DNA from 2 places in the Sphaerisporangium sp. NPDC049002 genome. Region 2 is predicted to be linked to the other one. Evidence: riboswitches for the same ligand, from Rfam matches in the RefSeq annotation. Region 2 holds a riboswitch; the other holds the start of a gene.

Region 1 (7,795 bases), on a different contig from region 2:
CACGGGGCGCAGGTGCAGTGGACCTCCACGGCCCTGGACGCCCTCACCTCGGCGGCTGCCGACCCCGATCTGATCTTCGCGGCGGACGGGCGCGGCGGCTTCATCGTGCCGGAGTTCGCGCCCACGGTCGACGGCCTGGCCGCCTTCCTGCGCATCCTCGGGCTGGTGGCCCGCACCCGGCTGTCGCTGAGCCAGATCGACGCCCGCATCCCGCAGGCGAAGATGCTCAAACGCACGGTTCCGACCCCGTGGGCCGCCAAGGGGGCGGTCATGCGGTCGGTCGTCGAGGCGGCCGACGGGTACCACCTCGACACCACCGACGGCGTGCGCGTGGTCGAGGAGGACGGAGGCTGGGCCCTGATCCTCCCCGACCCCTCGGAGGCCGTGACCCGTATCTGGGCGGAAGGGGACGACCTGGACGTGGCACAGGGCCTCCTGGAGCGCTGGGCGCGGGTGGTGGAGCACGCCGCGGGCACCTGAGCGCCCGCCCCGGCAACGGGAGCGTTCTGCCCCGAACCGGCCGTTTCCGGTCACATTTGAACGGCGCGCCGCATGGACCGGAGGGCGGCGCGGGCGGTAGCTTTGGACCGGCGTGGCGAGCCGGGTCGGAAGGAACGAGGGGCGAGCGCCGTCAGGAGATACGCGAGCCCCCGTCAGCGAGGACCGAGCGAGCCCCACCAGCAGCATGTCCGAACCCGCGAGCCTGCCCTCATCTTGACCTTTGCGACTCATCAGCGTAAGTTGCGGCATTCGCAGTCTGAGCAACTATGAGAAGCGAAGAACCGAGGCACGCCGCACAGAGCACCGTCGCCGCGACTTCGCGGTAGGAGGCCGAGCCGATCGATGCCGAGCGTCTACTGCACGCAGTGCGGTCATGCCAACCCTGACGACGCCCGTTTCTGCTCACGGTGCGGGTCGCCGCTGAGTCGTGTCGAAAACACGCCGGGGGACACCACCTCCACGATCTCACTCAGTGGGATCGAGGCGATGGACGGCGACGCGACGGGACAGACGCTCATCCCCGATCGGGCCTCGGTCGAGCAGCTGCCGGCCGGCACGGCCCTGCTGGTCGTGATGCGCGGGCCCAACGCCGGGAGCCGGTTCCTGCTCGACAGCGACCTCACCACGGCGGGCCGTCACCCCGAGAGCGACATCTTCCTCGACGACGTGACCGTTTCGCGCAGGCACGCGGAGTTCTACCGGCGGGGCGACTACTTCACCGCCAGGGACGTCGGCAGCCTCAACGGCACCTACGTCAACCGGGAGCGCATCGAGGAGCTACCGCTCTCCGGCGGCGACGAAGTCCAGATCGGCAAGTTCCGGCTGGTGTTCCTCACGCGTGGGTGAGGAGGAACGGTGATGGGCGCGCAGGCAGCCAGGGCGTTCATGAGCATCGGGGAAGTCCTCGAGATCCTGCGGGGCGACTTCCCCGACGTCACCGTCTCCAAGATCCGCTTTCTCGAGGGCGAGGGGCTCATCGAGCCCCAGCGCTCCCCTTCGGGGTACCGCAAGTTCACCCACGCCGACGTCGAGCGCCTGCGCTACATCCTCACCGCCCAGCGTGACCGCTACCTTCCGCTGCGCGTGATCAAGGACCACCTGGACACCGCCGAGCGCGACGGCGTCACCCGGCCCCGCGCAGTCGGGGCCGAGCCGCCGGTCGCCGAGATCCGGCTGAGCCGCGCCGAGCTTCTGGAGGCCGCGGCCCTCGACGAGGAGACCCTCGTGGAGCTGGAGGACTACGGCCTGCTGACCCCGGTCGCGCGGTGGTACGACGCCGAGGCCCTCACCGTCGCCAGGGCCTCAGGGGCGCTCGGAAGGTTCGGGCTGCACCCCCGCCACCTGCGGGTGCTGAGGGCCGCCGCGGAGCGCGAGGCGGGGCTCGTGGAGCAGGCCGTGGCGCCGCTGCTGCGCCGCCGCGCCCCCGGCGCCGTCGATCAGGCCGAGGAGACCGCTCGCGAGCTCTCCGCCCTGCTCCTGGAGCTGCACGCCGCCCTGGTGCGGGGCGGTCTGAGGGGCATTCTGGGCCGCTGAAGGAGGCGCCCGGACATTTCGGGGTGCGGGGATGTTACGTTGAATTTTGCGGCGATGGTCACGCCGCGAGCCGAGAGCCGCAAGGGAACGGGCCCGGAGCGGGCCGGCGACCCAATGAGACGGAGCAGCCTGTGTTGCAGATGGAGGTCGTGGGGGTCCGTGTCGAGATGCCCTCCAACCAGCCCATCGTCCTGCTCAAGGAGGCGAAGGGTGAGCGTTATCTGCCGATCTGGATTGGGATGACCGAGGCCACGGCCATCGCTCTGGCACAGGCAGAGGAGCCGCCACCCCGGCCGCTCACCCACGACTTGTTCAAGGACGTGATCGAAGCTCTCGGCGTGCGGCTGCAGACGGTCAACATCGTGGCCCTGCGCGACGGGATCTTCTTCGCTGACCTGGTGTTCTCCAACGGTGTCGAGGTGAGCGCACGCCCATCCGACTCGATCGCGTTGGCTCTTCGCACCGGTGCCAGCATCTTCGCCAGCGAGGATGTCGTGCGCGAGGCCGGCGTCATCATCCCTGATGATCAGGAGGACGAGGTCGAGAAGTTCCGTGAGTTCCTGGACACGATCACGCCCGAGGACTTCGGTCGTGCGGGTTAGCCATATCGGGCATTTACGCTTCACGACGCGCCGGGCGGGATCGTTGACTGAGCATCGCGCCAGTCCTACGGTGCAAGGGAAACCACGGTTGTAATTCACGAACCCCCAGATCAGACCGTGGGATGAGAGAAAGCCGGAGGTCCGCAGTGGCGGTCAGCAGCGGCGAGGGAAAGACGGCCGGCCAGCATGATCCGGCCCAGCGCCAGTCGGCGCGGGAGCGCGCGGGCGAGCAGGGCCTGTTGTTCGACGAGCGGCCGGCGTCGCTGCCCGCCGACGTGGGATACCGCGGCCCGACGGCGTGCTCGGCGGCCGGCATCACCTACCGCCAGCTCGACTACTGGGCGAGAACCCAGCTGGTCGAGCCGTCGGTACGGGCGGCGCAGGGCTCGGGGTCGCAACGGCTCTACAGCTTCCGCGACATCCTCGTTCTCAAGGTGGTCAAGCGCCTGCTCGACACCGGGGTGTCGCTCCAGCAGATACGCACCGCCGTGCAGCATCTGCGGGAGCGCGGGGTCAACGACCTGGCGCAGATCACGCTGATGAGCGACGGCGTGAGCGTCTACGAGTGCACCTCGGCCGACGAGGTGATAGATCTGCTCGAAGGCGGCCAGGGCGTGTTCGGCATCGCCTTGGGCGGGGTCTGGCGCGAGGTCGAGGGATCCCTGGCGGAGCTGCCGGGGGAACGCGCGGAGCCGGCCGACCGGACCTCCACGGAGGAGCACCCGGGTGACGAGCTGGCTCGGCGCAGGAAGGCCCGCAAGACAGGGTGACCCCGGCCACTGTGTGAGTGGAGATCCCGTGGGGACGGGGCTGGATCTTCGTGAACCCGCAGGTCAGGGGCAAAGTACGGCAAACCCGGGCAATAGGGGTAGCCCCTAAGTCGGGGCGGGACGGTACGATTGGCGCAAGGCTTATGACCCTGTGCGGGAGAGTCCCTGGCACGGGCCGGTTCCGCGCTCCACGCGGTGCCGGCGTGTGACCCGGGCGCCGAAGGAGCAACCTCCCCGGAATCTCTCAGGCCCACGTACCGCACGGGTGAGGCGACTCTGGAAAGTAGACATGCCCGCCAGGCGTGTCTCACCGACGGTGCAAATCCGCTTTTATGGGGATGAAGCTCTCAGGTCGCGATGACACATCGCGCTGACAGAGGGGGAGACCCGGCATACGCGCGCGCTCCAAGCGCTGGTCTCCACACCCTCAGGAGGGCCCCATGACCGATCGGTCACCGCTTCGCGACCTGTCCGCACCGCCCTTCGCCACCCGGCACATCGGCCCCGCGGACGCCGATCAGGCGCGCATGCTGGAGGCGGTGGGTTACGAGTCGGTCGGCGACCTGATCGCCCTGGCGGTGCCCGGGACGATCCGCGCGGAGGGCCCGCTCGACCTGCCCGAGGCGGCGAGCGAGACCGAGGCCATCGCCGAGCTGCGGGCGCTCGCCTCCCGCAACCAGGTGCTGACCTCGATGATCGGGCTCGGCTACCACGACACGATCACCCCCGCGGTCATCCGGCGCAACCTGCTGGAGAACCCGGGCTGGTACACCGCCTACACGCCCTACCAGCCGGAGATCTCGCAGGGACGCCTTGAGGCCCTGCTGAACTTCCAGACCGTGATCAGCGACCTGACCGGGCTGGACGTCGCCGGCGCCTCGCTGCTCGACGAGGCCACGGCCGCGGCGGAGGCCATGACGCTGGCCCGCCGCGCCGGGCGGGCCAAGAGCCCGGTGTTCGTCGTGGACGCCGACGCCCTCCCGCAGACCAAGGCCGTGCTGGCCACCCGCGCCGAGCCGCTCGGCATCGAGCTCGCCGAGGCCGACCTCCGCCAGGGCCTGCCCGGCGGCGAGCTGTTCGGCGTGCTCGTCCAGTACCCGGGCGCGAGTGGCGAGATCAAGGACTTCCGCGCCGTCGCCGACGAGGCCCACGCCCGCGGCGCGCTGGTGGTCGCCTCCGCCGACCTTCTCGCGCTGACGCTGGTCGAGGCGCCCGGCTCCATGGGCGCCGACATCGCCGTGGGCTCCTCCCAGCGCTTCGGCGTGCCCTTCGGGTTCGGCGGCCCCCACGCCGCGTACATGGCGGTCCGCGAGGGGCTCCAGAGGCAGATGCCCGGCCGCCTGGTCGGGGTGTCGCAGGACGCCGACGGGCGCCCCGCGTACCGCCTGGCCCTGCAGACCCGCGAGCAGCACATCCGCAGGGAGAAGGCCACGAGCAACATCTGCACGGCGCAGGTGCTGCTGGCCGTGATCGCCGGCATGTACGCCGTCTACCACGGCCCCGAGGGGCTCCGGCGCATCGCCCAGCGCACCCACCGGCACGCCGCCGTCCTCGCGGCCGGGCTGCGCGGCGCCGGCGTCGAGATCGCGCACGACGACTTCTTCGACACCGTGCTCGCCCGCGTCCCCGGCCGTGCCGCCGAGATCGTCGCGGCGGCCCGCGACAGGGGCGTCAACCTGCGCCTCGCCGACGCCGACCACGTGGGCGTCTCCTGCGACGAGAAGACCACGGCCGACGACCTCCGGGCGGTCTGGGAGGCGTTCGGCCTCACCGGCATCGTGCTGGACGACCTGGACACCGCCACCTCCGACGCGCTGCCCGCCGAGCTGCTGCGCACCACGGACTTCCTGACCCACCCGGTGTTCCACTCCCACCGCTCCGAGACGGCGATGCTCCGCTATCTCCGGAAACTTCAGGACAAGGACATCGCGCTCGACCGGTCGATGATCCCGCTGGGCTCCTGCACGATGAAGCTCAACGCCACGACCGAGATGGAGCCGATCAGCTGGCCCGAGCTCGCCGGGATCCACCCCTACGCCCCGGCCGACCAGGTGGAGGGCTACCTGCGGCTCATCAAGGACCTGGAGGGCTGGCTGGCCGAGGTCACCGGGTACGACGCCGTCTCGCTGCAGCCCAACGCGGGCTCCCAGGGCGAGTTCGCCGGCCTGCTCGCGATCCGCGCCTACCACAGGGCCAACGGCGACAACGAGCGCGACGTCTGCCTCATCCCGTCGTCGGCCCACGGCACCAACGCCGCCAGCGCCGTCATGGCGGGCATGCGGGTCGTCGTGGTCGCCTGCGACGACGACGGCAACGTCGACGTCCCCGACCTCATCGCCAAGATCGACAAACACCGCGACCGCCTGGCGGCGATCATGGTGACCTACCCCTCCACGCACGGCGTGTTCGAGGAGACGATCACCGAGATCTGCGACCGGGTCCACGAGGCCGGCGGGCAGGTCTACGTCGACGGCGCCAACCTCAACGCCCTGGTCGGGCTGGCCAAGCCCGGATCGTTCGGCGCGGACGTCTCCCACCTGAACCTCCACAAGACCTTCTGCATCCCGCACGGCGGCGGAGGTCCCGGCGTGGGCCCGGTGGCGGTCCGCTCCCACCTGGCGCCCTACCTGCCCGGCCACCCGCTGGAGGACAGCCCGGTGGGCCCGGTCTCGGCCGCGCCCTTCGGGTCGGCCGGCATCCTGCCGATCTCGTGGGCCTACGTCAGGATGATGGGCGCCGACGGGCTCAAGGCGGCCACCGAGCAGGCGATCCTGTCGGCCAACTACCTGGCGCGGCGACTCGCCCCGCACTACCCGGTGCTCTACACCGGCCGCGAGGGCCTGGTCGCGCACGAGTGCATCGTCGACCTGCGCCAGATCACCAAGGAGACCGGCGTCACGGTCGACGACGTCGCCAAGCGCCTGGTCGACTACGGCTTCCACGCGCCCACCATGTCGTTCCCGGTGGCGGGCACCCTGATGATCGAGCCGACCGAGAGCGAGGACCTCGCCGAGCTCGACCGGTTCTGCGACGCCATGATCGCCATCCGCGAGGAGATCGCCAAGGTCGCCTCCGGAGCCTACGACAGGGCTGACAACCCGCTGAGCAACGCCCCGCACACGGCCGACTGCCTGGCGGCCGACGACTGGGCCCACCCCTACACCCGCACCGAGGCGGCCTACCCCGTGGCGGCTCTCCGCGAGGCGAAGTACTGGTCACCGGTCCGCCGCATCGACCAGGCGTACGGCGACCGCAACCTCGTGTGCTCCTGCCCCCCGCTGGAGGCATACGAAGACTAGGCGACGAGCCTCGGGCGCCCGTCCGCATCGGCATAATATGTCGCGCGCGACGGCGCGCCCGCGTCGCGAGGCCCGGGAACCCCCTATCCGGAGAAGAGGTCCCGATGGCGGCGCACGAGGTGCAGTCCGGGCGGTCGATCGACGACGCGCGGAGGCTGGCCGAGAGCGGTGAGCTCGACGCCGCGGCCGAGATCTTCACCGAGCTGGTCGCCGACGAGCAGGAGGCCGACCGTGCCCAGGCGGCCGTCGGTCTCGCCGTGGTGCTGGAGCAGCGCGGCGACGTGGCAGGGGCCAGGGCAGCGGCCCGTACGGCCCTTGCCACCGGACACCCCGAGTACGCCGCCCAGGCGGCCTGCCACCTGGCGCGCGGGTTCGAGAGGGACGACATGGCCGACCAGGCGCGTGCCGCCTGGCAGGCCGTGATCGGCGTCGGCACCCCGGCCTACCTGCCCGCCGCACACCTGGCGCTGGCGCGCATCGCCGTGAGCCAGGGGGACGACCGCGAGGCCGAGGGGTCGCTGCGGGCGGCGCTCGCCACCCGCGACCCCGATGCGGGTTCCCTGGCCGCGCAGCGGCTCGCCGAGTACCTGCTGGCCGAGGGCGAGCCCGGGGAGGCCGCCGACGTGTTGATCGAGGCGCTCGACGTGCCCGGCGTCGCCGACTCCGGCCGCCTGCGGGTGCTGCTCGGCATCGCCCACCTCGACATGGCCTGCGGGGAGTTCGCCGCCGCCGCCGAGGGCGGCCAGGACACCGACAGCGCGGCCCTCGCCATCGAGCTCCTCGCCCGCACCCTCCCGCTGCGCGGGCGCGACGCCGACGCCGAGACGGTGTGGACGTACGGCCTGGAGCATCCCGACGAGGGTGTGGCCGAGCAGGTGCGCCTGCGCCTGCACCGTGACGACGAGCCCGCCGGGGACGGCGGCTAGGCGGCGCCCTCACCCCTGATGCCCTGCGTGAGGCGGCGGCTCAGCGGCGGCGGCGGCCGAACGCCGCGGCGAGGTTGACCAGGACGATGCCGGTCCAGGCGAGGAACAGCCCGGCGAGGCCCGCCTGCGTGGCGGCGATCGCCGTCAGCGGGACGCCGATGCCC
Region 2 (7,795 bases):
CCCAGGGGCGTTCGCCGACGGAGGGGATCCGCACGACCTTCGCCTGAGGATCGGTGGTGGCAAAGGCCGACGTACTCGTCCGGACCGGGGTGGGTGTCGCGAGCGCGGTCGTCCGCTCGGGAGCGGGAGAGGTGCAGGCGGCCGCCCCCAGGAGCACCATGGCCGCCACCATCGCCGCCTTCATACCTGTCTCCGTCTACTCAGGGGCAGAGGACGTGCCCGTAATTTGCAATAGGCCTCGGTGGCCGGGCGGGCTCTCGCGTCTGAGTACGGCCCCTGGGATGAAGCGGTCAGGACGAAAGAAAGGGGCAGTGGCCACGGACGACGGTTGCCGGCAGGGAGATACGGGCGCCGTCGTGGCGCCGGGTCAGCACTCGATGACGTTGACGGCGAGGCCGCCGCGGCTGGTCTCCTTGTACTTGTCGAGCATGTCGCGGCCGGTGTCGCGCATGGTCTTGATGGCCTTGTCCAGGGAGACGAAGTGGCGGCCGTCGCCGCGCAGGGCGATGCGGGCCGCAGCGATGGCCTTGATGGAGGCGACCGCGTTGCGCTCGATGCAGGGGATCTGCACCAGGCCGCCGATCGGGTCGCAGGTCAGGCCGAGGTTGTGCTCGATGCCGATCTCGGCGGCATTCTCGACCTGCTCGGGCGTGCCTCCGAGGACCTCGGTGAGCCCGGCGGCGGCCATCGAGCAGGCGGAGCCCACTTCGCCCTGGCAGCCGACCTCGGCCCCGGAGATCGAGGCGTTCTCCTTGAACAGCACGCCGATCGCCCCGGCTGTGAGCAGGAACCGGATGATGCCCTCGTCGTCGGCCTTCGGGGTGAACCGGTCGTAATAGGTCAGTACGGCCGGGATGATGCCGGCGGCGCCGTTGGTGGGCGCGGTCACGATGCGGCCGCCCGCCGCGTTCTCCTCGTTCACGGCGAGGGCGAACAGCGTGACCCAGTCCATCGTCTGGAGCGGGTCCTTCTCGGGCGACTCGCTCTGCAGGCGCCGGAACAGCTGGTTGGCCCGCCGCCTGACCTTGAGGCCCCCCGGGAGCACGCCCTCCTTGGCGCTGCCGCGCCGTACGCAGTCGGCCATGACCTGCCAGAGCCGGAGCAGCTCGGCCCGGATCTCGTCCTCGGTGCGGCCGAAGGCCTTCTCGTTCTCCAACATCAGCCCGGAGATCGACAGGCCGGTGTCGGAGCAGTGCTTGAGAAGCTCCGCCGCCGTGGTGAACGGGTGGGGGAGCTCGGTGTCGTCGGCCTTGATGCGGTCGGCTCCGGTGGCGTTCTCGTCGACGACGAACCCGCCGCCGACCGAGTAGTAGATCTTCTCGCGGAGGGACTCGCCCTCGGGGGAGAAGGCGGTGAAGCGCATGCCGTTCGGGTGGTGCGGCAGTGAGATCTTGCGCTCGAAGACGAGATCCTCGCCGATCACGAACGGGATCTCATGCGAGCCGTACAGATTCACGGTGCCGGTGGAGCGCATCCGCGCGAGCCGGTCGTCGATGGTGTCCACATCCACCAGTTCGGGCTTCTCGCCCGACAGCCCCAGCAGGACGGCCTTGTCGCTGCCGTGGCCCTTGCCGGTGAGTCCGAGCGAACCGTAGAGGATGACCTCCACCCGGGCCGTCTTCTCCAGCAACCCGTCGCCGTCGAGCCCCCGGACGAACTTGTGCGCCGCCGCCATGGGCCCGCCGGTGTGCGAGCTCGACGGCCCGATGCCTATCTTGAACAGATCGAAGACGCTGATCGCCATGGATCTCGGCCCTTCGGAAGGGGTTGTGCGGGGGCCCGGCGAGCGCGGGGGCTCGCCGGGGTGAGGACGCGCGGTGACAGGACCGTGAGAACTGTCAGGACCGTCAGGACTCGGCGGTCGTGACGGTGGTGTACTCCTCGGGGGTGAGGAGATCCTCGGGGGTTCCCTCGATGCGCACGCGGAACAGCCAGCCCTCGCCGTACGGGTCGGAGTTGACCAGGGAGGGGTCGTCCACGACGGTCTGGTTGACCTCGACGACCTCGCCCGTCACCGGGGCGTAGATGTCGCTCACGGACTTGGTCGACTCGACCTCTCCGATGGCGTCCCCAGCCTCGACGGTGGCACCCGTCTCCGGCAGTTGGACGTAGACGACGTCACCCAGCGCATCGGCGGCGAACGCCGTGATGCCCACGGTCACGGTGAGGCCGTCGTCGAGCCCGGCCACCCACTCGTGCTCCTTGGTGTAGCTGAGCTCCTCGGGAATGCTGCTCACATGCTCCTCCGGTAAAAAGGAAGGTCAACCACGTCGACCGGTTCATGGCTACCACGGATGTCGACCGCGAGTCCTTCGGACACGTTGATGTCCACGTAGGCCATCGCGATCGGCTTGCCGAGTGACTGCGAGGGCGCGCCGCTGGTGACCTCTCCAACGACGGTGCCGTCAGTCAGCAGCACCACGGGGTAGCCGTGGCGCGGCACTCGGCGGCCCCGCGCGACCAGGCCGGTGAGGCGCCGTCGCGGAGGGACGTCCTTCAGCGGCGCGAGCGCCGCACGGCCGACGAAGTCGCCCGGCTTGTCGAACTTCACGACCCGGCCGAGGCCGGCGTCGAAGGGGGTCAGCCCGGCGTTCAGCTCGTTGCCGTACAGCGGCATGCCCGCTTCGAGGCGAAGCGTGTCGCGGGCGGACAACCCGGCGGGGCGCAGGTCGTACGCGTCGCCCGCCTTGGTGAGCTCCTGCCACAGCGGCACGGCGTCCTGCGCGGCGACGAAGAGCTCGAAACCGTCCTCGCCCGTGTACCCGGTGCGGGCGATGAGGGCCTCGGCTCCGGCGACGGTGCCCGGCAGCCCCGCGTAGTACTTCAGGCCGGGCAGATCGGCATCGGTGAGCGAGCTGAGGATCTCCTGGGCGCGGGGGCCCTGGATGGCGATCAGCGCGTAGCGGTCGGACCGGTCGTCGACCTCGGCGTCGAACCCCTGGGCCCGCTCGGTCAGCTCGGCGGCCACCCGCTCGTAGTTGGAGGCGTTGGCCACGACGAGGAACTCCTCGGTGCCAAGGCGGTAGACGATCAGGTCGTCCAGCACGCCGCCGTCGGCGGCGCAGATCATGGTGTAGCGGGCGCGGCCCGGTTCGAGCACGGACAGGTGGCCGACCAGCGCGTGGTCCAGCGCCCGGCCCGCCTCAGGACCGATGACGAAGATCTCGCCCATGTGGGAGAGGTCGAAGAGCCCGGCGGCCGTACGCACGGCGTTGTGCTCGGCGGACTCGCTGCCGTAGCGCAGCGGCATCAGCCAGCCGGCGAAGTCGGTGAGCGTCGCGCCGAGGCTCTCGTGCACCTCGCGGAGCGGTGTGGGTCTGGACATGATGCGCACCTCAGACAGGGTTGGATGAGAGCATCCTCCCCCTCTGTCATCGGTGCCTGAGAGTTTCGCCCGGGTTTTACCGGACTTTCACCTTCGGCGAGGCCCCGTGGAGAGAGCCTGCTTTCCAGAGATCACCTTGCCCGTACGGTCCTTTGCCTTGTGAGGTTCGCGGGGAGGACTTGCTCCTTCAGGGGTCCTGGCCGGATGTCAGGACGCTCTCCCGCACGGGATCATCGGTGTTCCCGCTCACCTTACCAAGACCGGCCGCTCGTCGCGGCGGCGACCAGCGCCTCGAAAAGATGACCTTCCTGGCCCGCCTCAGGGTGCCACTGGACGGCGAGCGCGAAGGGGTGCTCGGAGAGCTCCACCGCTTCCACCGTGCCGTCGTCCGAGGTCGCGGACACCGTGAGCCCCTCGCCGAGGCGGTCGGTCGCCTGGTGGTGGTAGTGGGCGGCAGTGGCCTCCCCGGCGCCCAGCACGCCGGCGACCCTGCTGCAGGGCGTCAGCCGTACGGGCAGGTGGCCGAACTCGCCGGGCGCGGGGGAATGGCCGCTGTGTCCCACCACGTCGGGCAGGTGCTGGTGGAGGCTGCCTCCGAGCGACACGTTCAGGACCTGGAGGCCCCGGCAGATGCCGAGGAACGGCAGCTCCGCCTCCAGTGCCGCGCCGACCAGCTCAAACTCCGCATCATCACGAAATTTCCGGATGTATCCGGTTTGGTCGTGCGGCGGCTCGCCGTACCTGCCAGGGTCGACGTCGCCGCCGCCCGCCACGATCAGGCCGTCCAGCCGCTCGACCAGTGGCGCGGGGTCGCCCGCCGGGGGCAGGATGACCGGCTGGCCTCCCGCCCTCACGACGTGCTCCACGTAGGTGTACGGCAGCAGCGCGGCCGGCATCCGCCACACGGTGAAGGCGGCGGGCTCGACGTAGCAGGTGATGCCGATGACGGGTCGCGGCATGGGCTACAGCGGGGTCACGTAGGCGCCCGAGATGCCGCCGTCCACCAGGAACTCGGCACCGGTGATGAAGCTCGCGTCGTCCGAGGCGAGGAACGCGACGGCGGCGGCGATCTCGGAGGCCTCGGCGAAGCGGCCCACGGGGATGTGGACCAGGCGCCGCTGGGCGCGCTCGGGGTCCTTGGCGAACAGCTCCTGCAGCAGCGGGGTGTTGACCGGCCCCGGGCACAGCGCGTTGACCCGGATGCCCTCGCGGGCGAACTGGACGCCCAGCTCGCGTGACATGGCGAGCACGCCGCCCTTGGAGGCGGTGTAGGAGATCTGGGACGTCGCGGACCCCATCACCGCCACGAACGACGCGGTGTTGATGATCGAGCCCTTGCCCTGCCGCCGCATGTACGGGATGACGTGCTTGCAGCAGAGGTACACGCTGGTCAGGTTGACGTCCTGAACGCGCCGCCAGGCCTCGATGCCCGTGGTCAGGATCGAGTCGTCGTCGGGAGGCGAGATTCCCGCGTTGTTGAAGGCGACGTCCACGCTGCCGTAGGTCTCGAAGGCCGTCTCGAACATCCGGCTGACGTCCTCCTCGCTGGTGACGTCGGTACGGACGAACAAGCCGCCCACCTCGTCCGCCAGTTTGGCGCCGCCCTCCTCGTCGAGGTCGGCGCACACGACCTTCGCGCCCTCCTCGGCGAAGCGGCGAGCCGTGGCGAGGCCGATGCCGCCCGCCGCCCCCGTGATCACGGCGACGCGGTCCCGCAGACGTTGCATAGTGACGAACTCCCTGGTGCTCGAATCAGTCGTGGAACTTCAGCCCTGTGGCTCAGTGGGCGATGAAGACGTTCTTGGTCTCGGTGAAGGCGGCCAGCGCGTCCGGTCCGAGCTCCCGGCCGAGGCCGGACTGCTTGAACCCGCCGAAGGGCGTCCAGTACCTCACGGAGGAGTGGGAGTTGACCGAGAGGTTCCCCGCCTCGACCGCGCGGGCCACCCGGAGGGCCCGTCCCACGTCCCGGGTCCAGATAGACCCCGAAAGACCATATTTCGTGTTATTAGCGATCTGTACGGCTTGCGCCTCGTCCTCGAACGGGACCACGCTCACGACCGGCCCGAAGATCTCGTCCGTGAACGCGCGGTCGTCCAGCGAGTCGTGGGTCAGCACGGTCGGGGGGAACCAGAATCCCCGGCCGGACGGGCACGAGCCCTGGAAGCGCGGCGCGGCGGTGACGAACGACGCGACCCGCTCGCGGTGCTCGGCGCTGATCAGCGGGCCCATGTCGGTGCCGGGATCGCGCGGATCGCCCACCGTCAGCCCCCCGACGGCCGCGCCGAGCCGGTCGAGGAACTCCTCGTACACCGGGCGTTCCACCAGGATCCGCGAGCGCGCGCAGCAGTCCTGCCCGCTGTTGTCGAAGACCGCCGAGGGGGCGCTCGCAGCGGCCTGCTCCAGGTCGGCGTCGGCGAAGACCACGTTGGCGCTCTTGCCGCCGAGTTCCAGAGTGAGCCGTTTGACGTTCTCGGCGGCCCTTGCGGCGATCAGCTTCCCGACCTCGGTCGACCCGGTGAACACGATCTTGTTGACGCCGGGGTGCTCCACGAGCCGGGCCCCCGTGACCTCCCCTGCTCCAGGCAGCACCTGGAGCACCCCTTCGGGGAGACCGGCTTCGAGGGCCAGCTCCGCCAGCCTCAAAGCCGTCAGCGGGGTCCATTCGGCGGGTTTCACGATCACGGTGTTGCCGGCCGCGAGCGCCGGGGCCGCCCCCCAGGTCATGATCACCATGGGGAAGTTCCACGGCACGATCACCCCGACGACGCCGAGCGGCTCGGCGAACGTGATGTCCACCCCGCCCGCCACAGGGATCTGCTTGCCGTGGTTGCGCTCCGGCGCCCCCGCGTAGAAGTGCAGCACGTCGCGGACGTTGCCCGCCTCCCAGCGGGCGTTGCCTATCGGATGGCCCGCGTTGGCGAGCTCCAGGCCGGCCAGCTCGTCGCCGTGTTGGTCGACGAGGTCGGCGAAGCGGCGGAGCAGCCGCGCGCGGTCACCGGGCGCGACCTCGCGCCAGGCGGGGAACGCCTTCCTGGCACGCTCCACCGCGCGGTCGATCTCGGCCAGGTCGGCGAGCTCGACGTCGGCGAGCACGTCCTCGGTGGCAGGGTTGATGATCTTCATGTCACATCCGCTCGAATCCCCGGAAAAGCTCCCAGTCGGTGACGGCCGCGTCGAAGGCGGCCAGCTCGACCCGCGCGTTGTTCGCGTAGTGCTCGACGACCTGCTCGCCCAGCGCGTCCTTGGCGATCTTCGAACTCTCCCACAGGGAGAGCGCCTCGCGAAGCGTGGCCGGCACGGTCTCGGCGTCCGCCGCATAGGCGTTGCCGCTGTACGCCTCCTCCAGCGGCAGCTCGTTCTCGATGCCGTGCAGGCCCGCCGCGACCAGCGCCGACACCGCCAGGTAGGGGTTGACGTCCCCTCCCGGCACGCGGTTCTCGACGCGCAGCGATGGCCCGTGCCCGACCAGCCGCAGCGAGCACGTGCGGTTGTCCACACCCCACTTGACCGCCGTCGGGGCGAAGCTTCCGGGGACGTACCTCTTGTACGAGTTGATGTTGGGCGCGTAGAGCATCGTGAGCTCGCGCATGGCGGCGAGCTGGCCCGCGATGAAGTGCTCCCCGAGCTTCGACAGCCCGTGCCCGCCGTCTCCCGCCATGACCGGATCGCCGCCGGCCGTACGCAGGGAGATGTGGATGTGGCAGGAGTTGCCCTCACGCTGGTTCGGCTTGGCCATGAAGGTGATCGACATGCCCTCCTGGGCGGCGATCTCCTTGGCCCCGTTCTTGTAGATCGAGTGGTTGTCGCAGGTGGCGAGCGCCTCGGTGAACCTGAAGGCGATCTCGTGCTGCCCAAGGTTGCACTCGCCCTTGGCCGACTCGACGTACATCCCCGCGCCCTCCATGCCGAGCCTGATCCGGCGCAGCAGGGGCTCGACGCGGGCGCCGCCGAGCAGCGAGTAGTCGACGTTGTACTGGTTGGCGGGCGTGAGGTCGCGGTAGGCCTTGGACCAGGCGTTCTCGTAGCTGTCGTTGTAGACCACGAACTCCAGCTCGGTGCCGACGTAGGCCGCCCATCCGCGCTCGGCCAGGCGCGCGAGCTGCCCGCGCAGGATCTGGCGGGGGGAGGCGGTGACGTCGGAGCCGTCCTCCCAGAGCAGGTCGGCCATCAGCATGACCGTGCCCTCCTGCCAGGGCACCCGGCGCAGGGTGGACAGGTCGGGCTTCATCACGAAGTCGCCGTAGCCGCGCTCCCATGACGACATGCTGTAACCGTCGACGGTGTTCATGTCGATGTCCACGGCGAGGAGGTAGTTGCATCCCTCGGCGGCGTGCTCCAGCACCTCCTCAAGGAAGTACCGCGCGGACAACCGCTTGCCCTGGAGGCGTCCCTGCATGTCGACGATGGCCAGAAGCACGGTGTCCACCCGCCCGGCGGACACCTCTTCACGCAGTTGGTCGACGGTGAGCA

Evidence for each region. Region 2 has a riboswitch for glycine ahead of gcvT (glycine cleavage system aminomethyltransferase GcvT). Riboswitches for the same ligand answer to the same signal wherever they lie in the genome.
Region 1: another riboswitch for glycine. It lies ahead of gcvP (aminomethyl-transferring glycine dehydrogenase); the one in region 2 lies ahead of gcvT (glycine cleavage system aminomethyltransferase GcvT).

Annotation. Positions count from the first base shown of each region.
Region 1 covers NZ_JBEZFH010000083.1:750-8,544, reverse strand. Annotated here, with positions in the region: gene AB0B89_RS18150 (mannose-1-phosphate guanyltransferase) at 1-480, shown strand, start outside; gene AB0B89_RS18145 (FHA domain-containing protein) at 844-1,347, shown strand; gene AB0B89_RS18140 (MerR family transcriptional regulator) at 1,360-2,034, shown strand; gene AB0B89_RS18135 (bifunctional nuclease family protein) at 2,166-2,636, shown strand; gene AB0B89_RS18130 (MerR family transcriptional regulator) at 2,783-3,406, shown strand; glycine riboswitch at 3,551-3,676, shown strand; gene gcvP (aminomethyl-transferring glycine dehydrogenase) at 3,847-6,705, shown strand; gene AB0B89_RS18120 (tetratricopeptide repeat protein) at 6,810-7,631, shown strand; gene AB0B89_RS18115 (hypothetical protein) at 7,672-7,795, opposite strand, start outside.
Region 2 covers NZ_JBEZFH010000146.1:10,366-18,160, reverse strand. Annotated here, with positions in the region: gene AB0B89_RS25260 (hypothetical protein) at 1-184, opposite strand, end outside; gene AB0B89_RS25255 (L-serine ammonia-lyase) at 368-1,744, opposite strand; gene gcvH (glycine cleavage system protein GcvH) at 1,848-2,237, opposite strand; gene gcvT (glycine cleavage system aminomethyltransferase GcvT) at 2,234-3,325, opposite strand; glycine riboswitch at 3,461-3,558, opposite strand; gene AB0B89_RS25240 (gamma-glutamyl-gamma-aminobutyrate hydrolase family protein) at 3,577-4,284, opposite strand; gene AB0B89_RS25235 (3-oxoacyl-ACP reductase) at 4,288-5,052, opposite strand; gene AB0B89_RS25230 (aldehyde dehydrogenase family protein) at 5,105-6,448, opposite strand; gene AB0B89_RS25225 (glutamine synthetase family protein) at 6,450-7,795, opposite strand, start outside.